2 regions of the Xanthomonas sontii genome follow, and region 1 is predicted to be linked to the other one. Evidence: predicted binding sites of a transcription regulator. Region 1 holds the regulator's gene; the other holds the start of a gene.
The links. Region 1 encodes FliA, which starts transcription of late flagellar genes. Its sites were predicted from a motif close to TAAAGTTTNNCNNNCNNNGGCCGATAA; they were not measured.
Positions count from the first base shown of each region.

Region 1 (8,088 bases):
CCGATCAGTTCCAGCTCCACTTCCTTGTTGAGCGAGCGGGCGACGTCGCGCGCCACCTTGGGGAAGCGCGAGAACACCTTGCCCACCGGCTGCATGCGCGTGCGCATCACCGCCGACTGCAGGCGCGCGGTGGCGATGTCCAGGCTGCTGACCGCGCGGTCCAGCTCCTCGTCGCGCAGGCGCACGCGCAGGGTCTTGAGGCGGTTGCGCGAGAGCACCAGTTCGCCGATCAGGTTGACGATCGCGTCCAGGCGCTTGGTGTCCACGCGCACGGTGTGTTCGGGCTCGGCGGCCTTGGCCGGGGCGGCCGCGGCCTTGGGCGCGGCGCTGGGCGCGCGCGGCGCCGGCTGCAGCGCCTGCGGCGTGGCCGTCGGCGGCGCATCGCCGTGCAACTGGTCCAGCAGCGCTTCGAATTCGTCGTCGCTGATCAGGTCTCCCGCGGCCGCGGCGGTGGCCGGGACGGCGGCGGGCGCGGGCGCGGCGCTCTTCGCGGGTGCCGGCGCCGGTGCGTCGTCGCCGTGCGCGTCGAACTGCGCGATCAGCTCCGGCGGCGCGCGCGGCGGCTCCTGGCCGCTGCCGAAGGCATCGAGCATCGACTGCAGGTAGTCCAGCGACTGCTGCGCGGCGTCGAAGTGCCGCGCCTGCAGGGTGGCCTGGCCGGCACGGGCCATGCCCAGGGTTTCCTCCGCGGCGTGGCACAGCTCGACCATGGCGTTGATCGCCAGGAAGCCGGCACCGCCCTTGAGCGTGTGGAAGCCGCGGAACACGGCGTTGAGCTGGCCGCTGTCCTCGGGCGCCTGCTCCAGCGACACCAGCTGCTCGCCGAGCCGGTCCAGGATCTCCTGGGCCTCGATGATGAAGTCGGCAGCGATGTCGTCGGGTACGGCGCTCATGGCATTACAGTCCCAATCCGGACAGCAGGTCGTCGGCGTCGTGCTGCGATACGCCGTGGCGGTCCAGGCCGGGCAGGGCCGGGCCGGCCAGGCTGCCGTCGGCCTTCTTGTTTTCTTCCTTCGGCGGCAGACCCAGCGCGCCGAAGCCTTCGTGCACGCGGCGCACGATGCCGGCGACGCGACGGATGATCTGCCCGGTCAGATCCTGGAAGCTCTGCGCCAGGGCCATTTCGGTGAGGTTGTGGCGGATCTTGTCGAGGATCTCGCTCTGGTCGCCGCTGAGGCCGCCGGCGGCGAGCTGGTCGGCCAGCGCACGGCATTCCTCGGCCAGGTCCAGGGTGCGGTGGCTGGCCTGTTCGGTCATCTCCACCACGTGGTCCAGGCGCGAGCAGGCGTCGTCCAGCTCGCCGGCCTCGCTGGGCACCACCGGCAGTTCGCCGAGCGCCTGCCCCAGATCGCGCGCGAGCCGGCTCAGGCCCTGCATCATCGGCCGCGTGCGCCAGGCGGCGAGGGTGTCGATCTCCCTGCGCCAGCCGGCCTCGTCGCCGTTCTCCAGCGCGTCCAGCGCGCCTTGCAGGCGTTCGATCAGGGCGGTACGTTCGGCGGTGGCTTCCATTTAGGCGGTCGCTCCCAGGCGTTCGAAGATCTTGCCCAGCTTCTCCTGCAGCGTCTGCGCGGTGAACGGCTTGATGATGTAGCCGTTCACGCCGCACTGCGCGGCCTCGATGATCTGCTCGCGCTTGGCCTCGGCGGTGACCATCAGCACCGGCAGGTGCTTGAGCTTGTCGTCGGCGCGGATGTTGCGCAGCAGATCGATGCCGGTCATGCCCGGCATGTTCCAGTCGGTGACCACGAACTCGAACGGCGCCGAGCGCAGCGCGGCCAGGGCGCTGTTGCCGTCTTCGGCCTCGGCGGTGTTGGTGAAGCCCAGATCGCCGAGCAGATTCTTGACGATGCGTCGCATCGTCGAGAAATCGTCCACGATCAAAATCCGCATGTTCTTGTTCACCACTGACTCCTAAGGGTTCCTATTCTTCGTCTTCCAGACCGGCATCGGCGACCTCGAACGCCTTCAGGCGTCCGCGCAACCGTACCGTGGCCTGGCCATGGATCTGACACACGCGCGACTCGCTGACCCCGAGCACCGCGCCGATTTCCTTGAGGTTCAATTCCTGCTCGTAGTACAGCGACAGCACCAACTGCTCGCGTTCGGGCAACTGCGCGATGGCCTTGCCCAGCTCGCGGCCGAATTCGCTGCGCTCGAGCATCTGCTGCGGATTGGGTCCGCCCTTGGCGATGGTATCCAGCTCGCCATGGTCCTCGATGCGCGACTCCAGGCTCAGCACCTGGCCGCGGGCGGCATCTTCCATCAAACGCAGGTATTCGGGAAGCGGCATGTCCATCGCCGCGGCCACTTCGTTGGCGGCGGCGGCGCGGCCGGTGCTCTGTTCGATCTTGCGGATCGCCGAGGCGGCGTCGCGGGCGCGGCGGTGCACCGAGCGCGGCACCCAGTCGCCGCGGCGGATCTCGTCGATCATCGCGCCGCGGATGCGGATCGAGGCGTAGGTTTCGAACGAGGCGCCCTGTTCGGCGTCGTAGCTGCGCGAGGCCTCGATCAGGCCGATCATGCCGGCCTGGATCAGGTCGTCGATCTCGACGCTTGCCGGCAGCCGCGCGGCCAGGTGGTGGGCGATGCGCCGGACCAGGTCCGAGTGCTGGGTGATGTAGTCGTTGGCGCTGTTGCGCTGGACGGCGCGGTAGTGGGCGGCGGCGTTCATGCGGCCACCCCGCGCTGGATGATGCGTTCGACGAAGAACTCGACGTTGCCGCGCGGGGCGGTCGGCGCCTGCCAGCGTGCGGTGCGCCGGGCGATCTCGGAGATCGCCTGCGCCGACGGGCTGGACGGGTAGGCCTTGACCACCGGCTGCTGGCGCTGCACCGACAGGCGCAGCCAGTCGTCCTGCGGCACGCAGCCCAGGTAGTTCAGCGACACGTCGCCGAGGAACTTCTCGCAGACCCGGCTGAGCTTGTCGTACAGCAGGCGGCCTTCGTTGAGGTCGCGGACCATGTTGGCGACGATCTGCACCCGGTCCACGCCGCGCTCGCGCGAGAGGACCTTGATCAGGGCGTAGGCGTCGGTGATCGAGGCCGGCTCGTCGCAGACCACCACCACCGCGTCCTGCGCGGCCTGGCAGAAGGTCAGCACGCTGTCGGTGATGCCGGCGGCGGTGTCGACGATCATCACGTCCAGCTCGCGCTGCAGCTCGGAGAACACGTTGACCAGGCCGACGTGCTGGGCCGGCGGCAGCTCGGCCATGTAGCGGCGGCCGGAGGCGGCGGGCACCACCATCAGCCCGTTGGGCATGTCGATCAGCACCTCTTCCAGGGTGCAGCGCCCGGCGACCAGGTCGGCCACGGTGAACTTGGGGGTCAGCCCGAGCAACACGTCGACGTTGGCCAGGCCCAGGTCGGCGTCCAGCAGCAGGGTGCGCTTGCCCATGTCGGCCAGCGCCATGGACAGGTTGACCGAGATGTTGGTCTTGCCCACGCCGCCCTTGCCGCCGGTCACGGCGATGGTGCGCACCGGACCCAGCGGTTCGCTGCGCGTCGCCGACAGGGGGAAGGCATTGGTCAGATTGACGTAGTCACGCGACGGCATGGGTCTGCTCCGGAGTACAGGGCTTATCGGCAGCGCGCCGCAAATCTTCAAGGCGCAATACCAGGCTGGCGGCGTTGGCGCGGTGCAGGTCGTCCGGCACGCGCTGTCCATCGGTCACCCAGGTGATGGGGAGGCGGTGGTCCACGACCACCGACAAGGCACTGCCGAACCGCCCGGTCTCGTCCAACTTGGTCAGGATGACCCCCTGTGGGTCGGCGCCGGCGAACCGGCGCACCACCTCGTCCAGGTCGGAGAAATGGGCGTTGGCGGGGAGGACCAGCAAGGATCGGACCACCCGCGAGGCGCGCAGCCAGTGCAGCTGGGCGGCCAGGGCGCGGTCGCGCTGGCCCATGCCGGCGGTGTCGATCAGTACCAGCTTGTAGTCGGCCAGGCGCTCCAGCAGCTGCTGCAGCGCGGCGTCGCTGTCGGCCTCGTGCACGGCGATGCCGAGCTGGCGGCCGTAGCTGTGCAGCTGTTCGCGGCCGCCGACGCGGATGGTGTCGGTGGTGACCAGGGCCACGTCGCGGGCGGCATGGCGCTCCAGGAAGCGCGAGGCCAGCTTGGCGATGGTGGTGGTCTTGCCGGCGCCGGTCGGGCCGATCAGGGCGATCACGCCGCCTTCCTCGAGCGGGTCCAGCGCGGCGATCGGCAGGCGCTTGGACAGCAGGCCCAGCATCAGCCCGCGGCCGCGGTGCAGCTCCAGGTCGGCGGGGATCTGCATGACCACGTCGCGGGTGATGCCGCTGTCGAAGCCGTAGTCGTCCATCAGCTCCAGCGCCTGGGCGCGGACCGGCGAGCCGCGCAGGCGCTCGTCGGTGAGGCGGTTCATCTCGCGCTCGATCATCTGCCGCATCAGCGACAGTTCGTCGCGCAGCTGCGTCAATTGTTCGTCGTTCTGCGGGGCGGGGAAGGTCGGCACCGCCGCCAGCGCCGCGGCCGCCGGGATCCCGGCAGCGGCCGGCGCATCGGCGGTCGCGACGGGCGCGGCCGGGGCCGGGCTCGCCACCGGGGTCAGCGCCACCGCGGGCACGTCGTCGCGCCAGGCCGGCACGGCCTCGGCGGCCGGCGCCGCGGCGGCGGCGGCGAACGGACTGGGCATGGGCACGCTGATCGGGGCGTTGCGGAACACGTCCTCGGGGATGCTGAACTCGGCGCGGCCGGTGACCGGCGCTGCGGCCTTGGCCGGGGCGGCCTGGCGTGCGGCGGCAGCCGGGGCGGCCGCGGCGGGCATCGCCGAGGCGGCCAGCGCTGCCGGCTGGGTCAGCGGCCGTGCCGGGGAAGCGGCCGGGGCGGCCGGCGCGGCACCGCCGCGGCGCTCGCTGATCGCGGCCATCATCGCCATCGCCGGGCTGGCGGCGGCGTCGCCGCGTGCGGCACGCGGGGCCGCAGCGGCCGGCGCCTGGCTCGCCGCGGCGGCGCGCGGCGCCTCGTCCGGGCGCACCGCATCCAGCGCCCGCTGCACCAGGGCCTCGTCGTAGTTGCTGGCGGCCACGATCTCGATGCCCTCGTCGGTGCGCCGGTTGGACAGGATCACCGCATCCGGCCCGTGCTCGTCGCGCACCATCCGGAAGGCGGTGCGCATGTCGGGGGCGACAAAGCGTTTGATCTTCATGGGTGGGAGCCGGGAATGGGGAGTGGGGAATGGGGAATGGATGCGTGATCGGTGCCGATACGTGGCGGGCCGCGGTGTCGTGTCCGGTTTTTCGTGATCGTGTTCATTGCTCTCTCCGCTGCCGGGGCAAGGGTGCGATTCCCCATTCCCTGTTCCCGTTTCCCGTCATCTCAACTGATCGTGCCCACCAGCTTCAGCCGCTTGTCCTCCGGCACTTCGCTGTAGGACAGGACCGACAGCGCGGGGACGCTGTGGCGGACCAGGCGGGCGAGGGCGGCGCGGACCTGCGCCGGCACCAGCACCACCGCCGGTTCGTTGCGCGCCTCTTGCTTGCTCACGCAGTCCGCCAGACTTTGGTGCAAGCGTTCGGCCAGTCCGGGTTCCAGCGCCGCGCCATTGCCCTGGGTAGAGTCCTGCAAGACGCGTTCCAATTGCGGGGCCAGGGTGAACACCGGCAGTTCCGGGGCCATGCCGGCGATTTCCTGGACGATGAACCGGCCCAGGGCGTTGCGCACGGCGGCGGTGAGCGCGCCGGGTTCCTGACTCTGCGGGGCGTGCTCGACCAGGGCCTCGACGATCTTGCGCAGCTGCCGCACCGGGATCTTCTCGATGAGCAGGTTCTGCAGCACCCGCACCACCACCGACAGCGGCAGCGCCTTGGGGGTGAGGTCCTCGACCAGCTTGGGCGCGCTCTTGGCCAGGGTCGCCAGCAACTGCTGCACTTCCTCGTGGCCGAGCAGTTCCGGGGCGTGCTCGCGGATCAGGTGCGAGAGGTGGGTGGCGATCACCGTGGCCGGGTCGACCACGGTATAGCCCATGGTCTCGGCCTGGGCGCGCAGGTGCGGCTGGATCCAGATCGCATCCAGGCCGAACGCCGGGTCCTTGCCGGGAATGCCGTCGATCTTGCCGAGCGCGCCGCCCGGGTCCAGCGCCAGCTCGCGGTCCGGGTGGATGTCGGCGGTGGCCACCGGCACGCCGTGCACCAGCAGGCGGTAGGCGTTGGCCGGCAGTTCCAGGTTGTCGCGGATGTGCACCGGCGGCACCAGGAAACCGATGTCCTGGGTCAGCTTGCGGCGCACGCCCTTGATCCGCGCCATCAACTCGCCGCCCTGGGTCTTGTCCACCAGCGGGATCAGCCGGTAGCCGACCTCCAGGCCCAGCGGGTCGATCGGGCGCAGTTCGTCCCAGCCCAGTTCGGCATTGGCCTGAGCGGCGGCCGCGGCCTGCGGCGCCGCCTCGGCCGCGGCCGGCGGCGGCAGCAGGCTGCGCTTCCACATCTTCCAGGCCAGCAGGCCCAGGATCAGCGCCAGCGTCAAGAAAGCGACGTTGGGCATGCCCGGGATCAGGCCGACCAGGCCCAGGATCGCCGCGGCCACCGCCAGCGCCTTATGCTGGCCGAACACCTGGCCCATCATCGAGGCGCCCATGTCCTGCGAGCGCGAGGCGCGGGTGACCAGCATCGCCACCGCCGAGGACACCAGCAGCGCCGGCAGCTGCGCGACCAGGCCGTCGCCGATCGACAGCAGGGTGTAGGTGGAGGCGGCCTGCGCCACCGGCATGCCGTGCTGCAGCACGCCGACCGCCATGCCGCCGATCAGGTTGATGAACAGAATGAGGATGCCGGCGATGGCGTCGCCGCGGATGAACTTGCTGGCGCCGTCCATCGAGCCGTAGAAGTCCGCTTCCTCGCGCACTTCCTCGCGGCGGGCCTTGGCTTCCTCGCGGGTCAGCAGGCCGGCGTTGAGGTCGGCGTCGATCGCCATCTGCTTGCCGGGCATGGCGTCGAGGATGAAGCGTGCGGTCACTTCCGACACGCGCCCGGCGCCCTTGGTGATGACCACGAAGTTGATGATGGTCAGGATCGCGAACACCACGATGCCGACCGCATAGTTGCCGCCGATCACGAATTCGCCGAAGGCCTCGATCACCTTGCCGGCGGCGCCGTGGCCGCCCTGGCCATTGATCAGGATGACGCGGGTGGAGGCCACGTTCAGCGCCAGGCGCAGCATCGTGGTCATCAGCAGCACGATCGGGAAGATGCTGAACTCCAGCGGCCGCTTCACGTACACCACGGCCAGCAGCACCATCAGCGAGATGGCGATGTTGAAGGTGAACAGGGCGTCCAGCACCGGTGCGGCCAGCGGCACCACCACCATCGCCAGCATCAGCAACACGATCACCGGGGCGCCGAGCCCGTGCTTGATCATGTCCATGACTTTGCGCGTGTTCATCTGCGCGGCAGGCTGACTCATGGCTGGCTCCCCGGGGCGAATTCATCCACTTCCAGCGGCGGCAACGGCGGCATCGGCCCGCTGCGCCAGGCGCGCAGCGTGTAGACGTACGAGAGGACCTGCGCCACCGCGGAATACAGTCTCACGGGAATTTCCTTGCCGAGTTGGCCTTCCCTATACAAGGCGCGTGCCAAAGGCGGCGCCGAGATCACCGCCACGCGGTGCTGCTCGCCGACCTCGCGGATGCGGAAGGCGATCTCGTCCACGCCCTTGGCGACCACGGTGGGGGCGCGCATGCGCCCGCTCTCGTACTTCAGCGCCACCGCATAGTGGGTGGGGTTGACCACCACCACGTCGGCCTTGGGCACGGCTTCCATCATCCGCCGCTGCGACATCTGCATCTGCATCTGGCGGATGCGGCCCTTCACCTCGGGGCTGCCGTCGTTTTCCTTCATTTCCCGGCGCACTTCCTCGCGGGTCATCTTCAGTTTGCGGATGTAATTCCACTTCTGATAGGGCGCGTCGATCGCCGCCAGCAGCGCCAGCGCGCCGGCGGTGTACAGCAGCAGCCGCAGGGTGAAGCCCAGGCCGTGGCCGATGGCCTGCTCCAGCGGCTGCAGCAGCAGGCCGCGCAGGAAGTCGGTGCTGCCCCACAGGCACAGCATCGCGGCGCCGCCGACGAAGCCCATGCGC
Region 1 is NZ_CP132342.1:3,362,325-3,370,412, reverse strand. Features, by position in the region: gene RAB70_RS14200 (chemotaxis protein CheA) at 1-893, opposite strand, end outside; gene RAB70_RS14195 (protein phosphatase CheZ) at 898-1,509, opposite strand; gene cheY (chemotaxis response regulator CheY) at 1,510-1,902, opposite strand; gene RAB70_RS14185 (RNA polymerase sigma factor FliA) at 1,922-2,671, opposite strand; gene RAB70_RS14180 (P-loop NTPase) at 2,668-3,552, opposite strand; gene flhF (flagellar biosynthesis protein FlhF) at 3,539-5,164, opposite strand; gene flhA (flagellar biosynthesis protein FlhA) at 5,335-7,395, opposite strand; gene flhB (flagellar biosynthesis protein FlhB) at 7,413-8,088, opposite strand, start outside.

Region 2 (8,088 bases), 1.5 Mb from region 1:
TGGTGGCCGAGTGCCGGCAAGCGCCGCCTGCGTGCCGCACGCGGCGCACTGGACACCGCGCTGACGCAGATCCTGACGTCGCCACATTCTGATGGCGCAGACGCCTCGGTGCTGGAGCTGCTGCAACGCGACGCTCCGCAGGCCGACGACGACTGGTGCCGCGACGAAGCGGCGGCGATGCTGATGTCGGCGCTGGAGCCGATGGCGGCCGGCCTGACCTGGACGCTGTTGCTGCTGGCGCAACATCCATCGATCGCGCAGGCCGTGGCGGAGGAAGCCGATGCCCTGCCCGGTATCGACGGCGCATCCGCCACGCCCTGCGCCGATGCGCTCGTCGAACGCCTGCCGCTGACGCGCGCCTGCGTGAAGGAGGCCATGCGCCTGTATCCGCCGGCATGGATGACCGCGCGCATCGCGCAACGCGACACCACGCTGGGCGGCTTCGCGGTGCCGCGCGGTACCCAGTTGATCGTCAGCCAGTGGGTGGTGCAGCGCGATCCGCGTAACTTCTCCGCGGCGGACCGCTTCCTGCCGGCGCGCTGGCTGGACCCGGCGCAGACACCGGCGCGCTACACCTACTTTCCGTTCGGCGGCGGTCCGCGCAGTTGCATCGGCAGCCAGTTGGCGCTGGTGCAGATGACCGTGGTCGTGGCCGGCCTGTTGCGCGAGCGCACCCTGCACCTGGCGACGGATGCACGGCCACGGCCGTATCCGGCGCTGGTGCTGCGTCCACTCGATGTCCGCATCGCCTTGCGCCCGCGCACGACAACCCTGTCCCGCCAGTCGCCCGCGACGGCGCCCTTCCCCCGCACACCGGAAACCCCGCATGGCTGATTCCACTGCCTTCGCCAAGACCCGGGAATACTCCAACCGCTTTTTCGATTCCGCCGCGTGGAACGCGCTGGAGTTTCGCGACGGCGACATCGTCATCGCCAGCTACGCCAAGGCCGGCACCACCTGGCTGCAGCAGATCGTCGCGCAGTTGCTGTTCGAGGGCGCGGCGGACGTCGACGTGTCGGCGATCTCGCCGTGGCTGGACGGCGTGTACCCGGACCGCGCCAGCAAGCTCGCGCTGCTGCAGGCGCAGACCCACCGGCGCTTCATCAAGACCCACCTCCCGGCCGATGCGCTGGTGATCAGCGATCGCGCCAAGTACCTGTACATCGGCCGCGATGGCCGCGACATCGCGCTCAGCCTGTACGACCACCAGTGTGCGGTCAGCCAGGATGCGCAGGCGCGGCTGGATGCCGGCGCGACCGAACCGGGCAAGCTGCGCGTGGTGCCGCCGCCGAGCCTGCCGGTGGACGCCTACGTGGCACATTGGCTGGCCCACGACGGTGCGCCGTTCTGGCCGTTCTGGGAAGGCGTGCGCAGCTGGTGGCAGCAGCGCGCGCAGCCGAACGTGCTGCTGGTGCACTACGCCGATCTGCTGGTGGATCTGCCCGCGCAGGTGCGACGCATCGCCGCGTTTCTCGAGATCCCGATACGCGACGCCACCTGGGACAAGATCCTGGCGCACTGCCAGTTCGACTACATGCGCCAGCACGCCGCGCGCTACGTGCCGCAGGGCGCCGGGCTGTGGCGCGAAGGCGGCAAGGCCTTCTTCAACCAGGGCCGCAGCGGCCGCTGGCGCACGCTGTTGCCGGCGGCCGTGGCCGCCGACTATGAGGCGCGTGCGCAGGCGGAACTGGGCCGCGAGGCGGCGCAGTGGCTGGCGCAGGGCGCCGGGGCGACGCCATGAGCCTGCGCATCATCGGCGCCGGCCTCGGCCGCACCGGCACCCTGTCGCTGAAGCTGGCGCTGGAGCATCTGGGCCTGGGCCGCTGCTATCACGCCATGGAACTGGCCGCGCACCTGCGCCAGGCCTTGCCGCTGTGGGACGCGGCGATCGACGGGCAGGCGGACTGGGACACGCTGTTCGCCGGCTACACCGCCAGCGTCGACTATCCCGGCTGCTGCTTCTGGCGCGAGCTGGTCGCGCGCTACCCGCAGGCCAAGGTGATCCTGACCGTGCGCGATGCCGATGCCTGGTTCGAGTCGGTGCGCAGCACCATCTTCGCCAGCGACGGCAGCGTGCCGGCCCTGTTCGGCGCCGAGGGCCAGCGGCTGAGTCAGTTCCTGCGCCGCGACTTCGCCACGCGCATCGACGATCGCGGCTTCATGACCGACTATTTCCGCCGTTGGAACCAGGCCGTCATCGCCAGCGTGCCGGCGCAGCGCCTGCTGGTGCTCGACACCGACGCGCAGACGGGCTGGGAGCCGCTGTGCGCCTTCCTGGGCGTGCCGGTGCCGGCACAGCCGTATCCACGCGTGCATGCGCGCAGCGGCGGCGGCACGCAAGCGCGCCCGCTGCCCAGCGACCCGGCGCAACGCGAGCAACGCCTGCGCGCCTACCTGGACCGGCTCGCCGTCGAGGCGTTCGCAGCGCCCGCCGACGGCTGAGCGCGCGTCCGCCTACAGCGAGAAGTTGCGCTTGATCGAGAACGACCAGGCGCCGTCGATCGGGTTGGAGACGTGCACCCGGCCCTCGCCATCCGCCACGCCGGTGGTGTAGCGGCGATAGACGCCAGCGCTGTTCCAGGCCCGTGCGTAGCTCAGGCCGAACTCGGTGCCGCGCCAGGTGCGGCTCAGGCCCACGCGCGCGTCGGTCCAGCCGTAGTCGGCGAAGTTGCGCACGTGCTGGTGGCCGGCGTGCACGCTGGCCTGCCAGTCCGGCGCCAGCGGTAGCGTGGCGTCCAGCGCCAGATAACCGGAACCGCGCGAGTGCCGGCCCTGGCCGACGCCCAGCGTGGCGCTGTTGTAGCCGAAGTAGTCGCGCGTCCAGGTGCTGGCGTAGGACAGTTCCAGCGTGCGCCAGTGCCCGGCGACGATGGCCTCGCCATAGTCGTAGCGCGTGCCGCTGGCGCTCATGCGCGCGCCGGGGTAGGCGTAGTGGTAGACGCCGGCGCGCCAGCCCCAGTCGCCATGGCTGGCCGCGTAGCCGGCATACACGTCCCACTCCACGTGCCCGCCTTCGATGAAGTACGGGCTCACGCCCGACGCCCAGGTGCCTGCGAACCAGCCGCTGTCGGCGGCCACGTCCAGCCCGCCCTGCAGCACCGGCCGCCCCCAGCTCTGCTCGAATCCGCGCGAGACGTAGTTCGAGGTCGCCGCCAGATTGGCACTGGCGGTCCCCGCCCAGGCCGGTGCGGCGACGCCCAGCGCCAGCAGCAGCGCTGCGCTGCGCATGGCGCTCACGACACCAGCTCCAGCCGCGCCCGGCCCGCCGCGGCCAGGCCGCCCGACGAAGGTGCCGCAAGCTTGAACAGCGCCACCGCGCGCTGCAGTTCCTCGGCCTGATCCTCCATCGCCCGCGCCGCCGCCGTGGCCTCCTCGACCAGCGCGGCATTCTGTTGGGTGGCTTCGTCCATCTGCACGATGGTCTTGCTCACCTGTTCGATACCGGCGCTCTGCTCCTGCGAGGCGGCGGCGATCTCGCTCATGATGTCGGTGACCCGGCGCACGCTGGCCACCACCTCGCGCATGGTGTCGCCGGCGCCGTTGACCAACGCCGTGCCATCGTCGATCTTGCCGACCGAGGCGTCGATCAGGCCCTTGATCTCGTGCGCCGCGGTCGCCGAGCGCTGCGCTAGCGCGCGCACCTCGCTGGCCACCACCGCGAAACCGCGACCCTGCTCGCCGGCGCGCGCCGCCTCCACCGCGGCGTTGAGCGCCAGGATGTTGGTCTGGAAGGCGATGCCGTCGATCACGCCGATGATCTCGGCCATCTTCTTCGATGCTTCGGCGATGCCGGACATGGTGTCCACCACCTGCTCGACCACCGCGCCGCCACGCGAGGCCACGCCCGCGGTGTCCTGCGCCAGGCGATTGGCCTGGTGCGCATGCTCGGCGTTCTGCTTCACCGTCGAGGTCAGCTCCTCCATCGAGGCCGCGGTTTCTTCCAGATTGGCCGCCTGCTGCTCGGTGCGACGCGACAGGTCGTCGTTGCCGGCGGCGATCTCGCTGGCGGCGGAGTTGATCGCGGTGGTGGCCTGCTGGATGCGGCCGACGATGCCGGTCAGCTGTTCCACCGTGGCATTGGCATCGTCGCGCATCTGCGCGAATACGCCATGGAATTCGCCGTGCATGCGCGCGGTGAGGTCGCCCTGGGCCACGGCACGCAACAGCGCCGACAAGGCCGAGAGGTTGCCTTCGGTCAGCTCCATCAGCCGGTTCAGCCCGACCACCATGCCGCGGAAGTCGTACTGGAAGCGCTCGGCGTCGCCACGCCGGGAGAAATCGCCGGAAGCCGCGGCCTGCGCCAGTTCGGTGATGGCCTGGTTGATCGCCTGCAGGCTGCGCTTGGTGGTGCGCATCGCCTCGGTGATCGCGGCCTTCTCGCCCGGCAGCGGTTCCATGTCCACCTGCATGTTGCCGATCGCGTACTGCGACATCACCTCGACCAGGCGCCGCTGCACGTCCACGTGCGCGGCCACCAGCGCGTTGGTGCCATGGACCATGCGTCCGTACTCGCCGGGGAAACGTTCGGCGTCCATCCGGTAGCTCATCTCGCCGGCGTCGTGGCGCTGCGCCATCTCCGCCTGCGCCTGCATCACCGCCTGCAACTGCGTCTGCATGCTGCCCATCGCATCCAGCAACTGGCCCAGCTCGTCGTCGCGGCGATGCCGGACCTGGCTGTCCAGGCGCCCGGCGGCGACCGCCGAAGACACGCGCACGGCCTCGGCCAGCGGGTCGAGCACCTGCCGGCGCAGCAGCATGTACAGCGCGCCGCTCAGCAACAACGCCGAGAGCAGGCCGACCGCGGCGATGGTCCACAACAGCGCACGCGCCTTGGCCATGACCAGCGCGTACGGCACCGAGACGCCAAGCGCGAACGTCTGCGGCGCATCGCCGATCTTCAGCGGCACGAACACGTTCAACGCATCCTCGCCGTCGGCGCGGCGATGGTCGAACACCACCTGGCCCTTGGCCACGCGCGCCAGCATGTCCTTGGACCAGGCATCGCTGCGGGTCTTGCCGACCTGCTGCGGATCGCGGCTGGCCATCACCATGCCCAACGGCGACAGCAGGCTGGCATGGCCCTCGCCCATCGGCCGCAGCGCGGCGATGCGCTGCTGCAGGGTATCGAGGGTGAAGTCGACGGTGACCACGCCCAGGAAGCGGCCGTTCTCCAGGATCGGCGTGGCCAGCGTGGTCATCAGCGTGTCCTTGCCGGCCACCGGATAGTAGTAGGGCTCGATCACCACCGGCTTGTGCGTGTTGCGCGCCAGCAGGTACCAGTCGCCGTCGCCCGGCTTCTCGTAGTCGCGCAGCGCCTCGCGCACCAGCTTGCCGTTCTGCCGCGACCACCAGGTCATGTAGCGGCCGGTGGCGTCATGGCCCTCGGTGCCGACGAAGGCCTTGTCGTTGCCGTCGAACGCGTCCGGCTCCCACATGGTGCTGATGCCCAGCCACTGCGGATGCGCGTCGAGCTGGCTGCGCAGCACCGCGGTGGCGGTGGCGCGCGACAGACCGGCGGCGTGCTGCACGCGGAAGCTGTTGGCCAGCGCGTCGCTGGCGTCGAAGGCCACGCCGATTTCGCGCGACACCCGCTGCGCCTCCACTTGCGCCAGGTTCTCGATGCTGCTGCGCGAGGTCGACAGCAACGCCTCGCTGCTGCGCCAGTAGATGATCATGGCGGTCAGGCCGAAGCAGGCCAGCGCAAGCAGGCCGGTACCGAGCATCAGGCGTTTGGCGACGCTGCCGCGACGGCGATGCGGCGACGGAGTGGACATGACGACTTCCTTGGCAAGTGGGGGAGGGAATACGGTCGCGGGGAACGCCCCCACGCGGCAGCCCGCCACGGCGCGCGGCACGAGTGCGCCGTGTCCGCTGCCGATGACCTGCCCGAGGCACCTTCCCCACCGGGCCACCATGCGCGGCCGGACATTGCGTCCTGGCGCCGCTGCATGGCGACCCACCCTCTCGCTATCGTCCCGCCGTCCGCAAACTTGATAGTCGTTGCGCGTCATGCCGATGAACGGACAGGGCGTCGCGGCGAGAACGCGCGGCTGCGCGCAGTTCTGTTCAGCACTTATGCGCCAGTGCACAAGCGCGTGCACGGATGCAGCACGGCGGGCCGGCGGCGGCAACATGCAGGGATGCGTGAAGGCGGCTGCGCGAATGCGTGACCGCGTCCGGGGCGATCACGCCTGCGCGCGGTAACATGCGGCGCACGCACCGCCGCCGCACGCACCGCGATGGGTGTCCGGCGAGGTCACTGGCGCGGACCGTGTCTGGCCGCGCTTACGGCCGCCAGTTGGCGTTGTGCTCCCAGAACGCCACGCTGCGCCGATAGGCGTCGCGATCCAGCGGCACGCCCGAGCCGCCCTCCTCCACGCCCAGCGCATTGCGCAGCATGGTGATCGGCGCCATCGGGATCTCCTGCGGCTCGGCGGTATACAGGCAACCGACCACGCCCCAGTCCGCCTCGATCGGCGCGCCCTCGTGCGCGAGCTGTTCGCGGCTGTAGAGGATCGGCAGCAGGTACTCGGCCACCGGCGGCTCGACCCCTTCGAACCAGCGCACCAGGACCGGCAGTTCTTCACGGCTGCGCGCCTCGTAGCCCGAGCGCAGCAGGCGCCGGTTGGCGTCGGTGATCGGCACGGTCAGGCAGCGCGTCGAGGTCCAGTTGCGGTGCACGTGCAACTTGCAGAACGGTGCGTAGCCGTCCAGCACCTGCAGCGGCGTGTGCGCGTTGAGGTGCTGCTCGAACTGCTCGGGCGTGCAGTCCTGGATCGCATTGCGGCGGCCATCGCGCGGGAACAGACGCGTGCGGGCAAACGGCGTGAGGACGATGGACATGGGGTGCATGGCAAACGAGGGCCCACAAGCGTAGCGCGCGGCGGGGTCGGTGCCCACCGCTGCCGCCGTCGCAGCCTGTGGCGCAAGGCCATGCGGAACAGCGCTCAGCGGAACTTGCGATACCTCGACTGGGTGCACTGTGGGAGGGACTTCAGTCCCGACGCCGTGCAAGGTTGGGTACCCAGCGGGCGTCGCTCGTCGCGGCTGCGTGACAGGTGTGCTGCAAATCGTGCATCCACCTGGCGACTACGGATGCGCCAAGGCGTAGTCGATCGCCGCGCGTACCGCCGCCACCTGCGCGGCGTTGCACTGCTCCGGCGTGGCGCTGGCGCTGTCCGGATACACCTCGGTAGTCGTGGTGTAGCGCGCGTCGGTGATGCCTGCGCACAGACCCAGCCGCTTCACCGGGTAGTTGATGACCCCCGGCGCCGCCAGCGGCGTGCCGATGAGTTCGCCTGCGGCGTCGGCCGGCGCGATATGGGTGACCTGTGCGACTGCGGCCAGCACCGCCTGCTGGAACGCGGGCTGCGGGTTCTCGCTGTCGCCGACCAGGTAGAAACCGTCGGGAATGCCGCCCGGCGCGTAGGCGATGCCATCGCGCGCGGCCAGCGCCGGCCGGAATTCGGACTCGTCGCTGTCGGTGGTCTCGTGCAGGTCGATGTGCATGCGCACCCGATCGCGTAGCGGCGCCACCAGGCGCAGCAGCGCGGCCGATTCCTGCGCCGGGCTGTCGGCGCGGAACGAACGGTTGGGATCCAGCGCATCGGCGTTCCAGCGGTGGATGCGCTCGTACGCCCACGGGCTCACGCACGGCGCCACCAGCACGTTGGCGCGGCCGGTGTAGTCCTCGGCATGCTGCTGGGCGAACTGCAGCGCGCCGTGCACGCCGCTGGTCTCGTAACCATGCACGCCGCCGGTGACCAGCATGCACGGCAAGGCGTCGTCCCAGTTGCGGCTGCGCAAGGCCAGCAGCGGATAGCGCTCCTGCGCGTACGCCAGTTCCCCGTACGCGACCACCTCCCACTGCCCGCGCAGGCCTTCGATGGCAGCGACCACCTCGTCCTGGTAGCTGCGCCGGCGCGGCTGACCCGCCAGCCAGGCCGCCTTCTCGGCGGCGCCCCAAGGCACGCCGGGGGTTCCGATCGGATAGAAGGCTGCGCTGGTCATGGTGCGGCTCCGCGTCGACAGGTGAGGGCGGCGACTGTAGCAAAGCGCATGGGCCGCGATGCGACATGTGCCATGAAT
Region 2 is NZ_CP132342.1:4,901,194-4,909,281, forward strand. Features, by position in the region: gene RAB70_RS20840 (cytochrome P450) at 1-834, shown strand, start outside; gene RAB70_RS20845 (sulfotransferase domain-containing protein) at 827-1,741, shown strand; gene RAB70_RS20850 (sulfotransferase family protein) at 1,738-2,442, shown strand; gene RAB70_RS20855 (TorF family putative porin) at 2,455-3,228, opposite strand; gene RAB70_RS20860 (methyl-accepting chemotaxis protein) at 3,234-5,774, opposite strand; gene RAB70_RS20865 (DUF3228 family protein) at 6,286-6,843, opposite strand; gene RAB70_RS20870 (M14 family metallocarboxypeptidase) at 7,090-8,010, opposite strand.
Region 2: RAB70_RS20860 (methyl-accepting chemotaxis protein) is a predicted target of FliA. The motif match lies at 5,968-5,994, and genes of this name have one in related genera.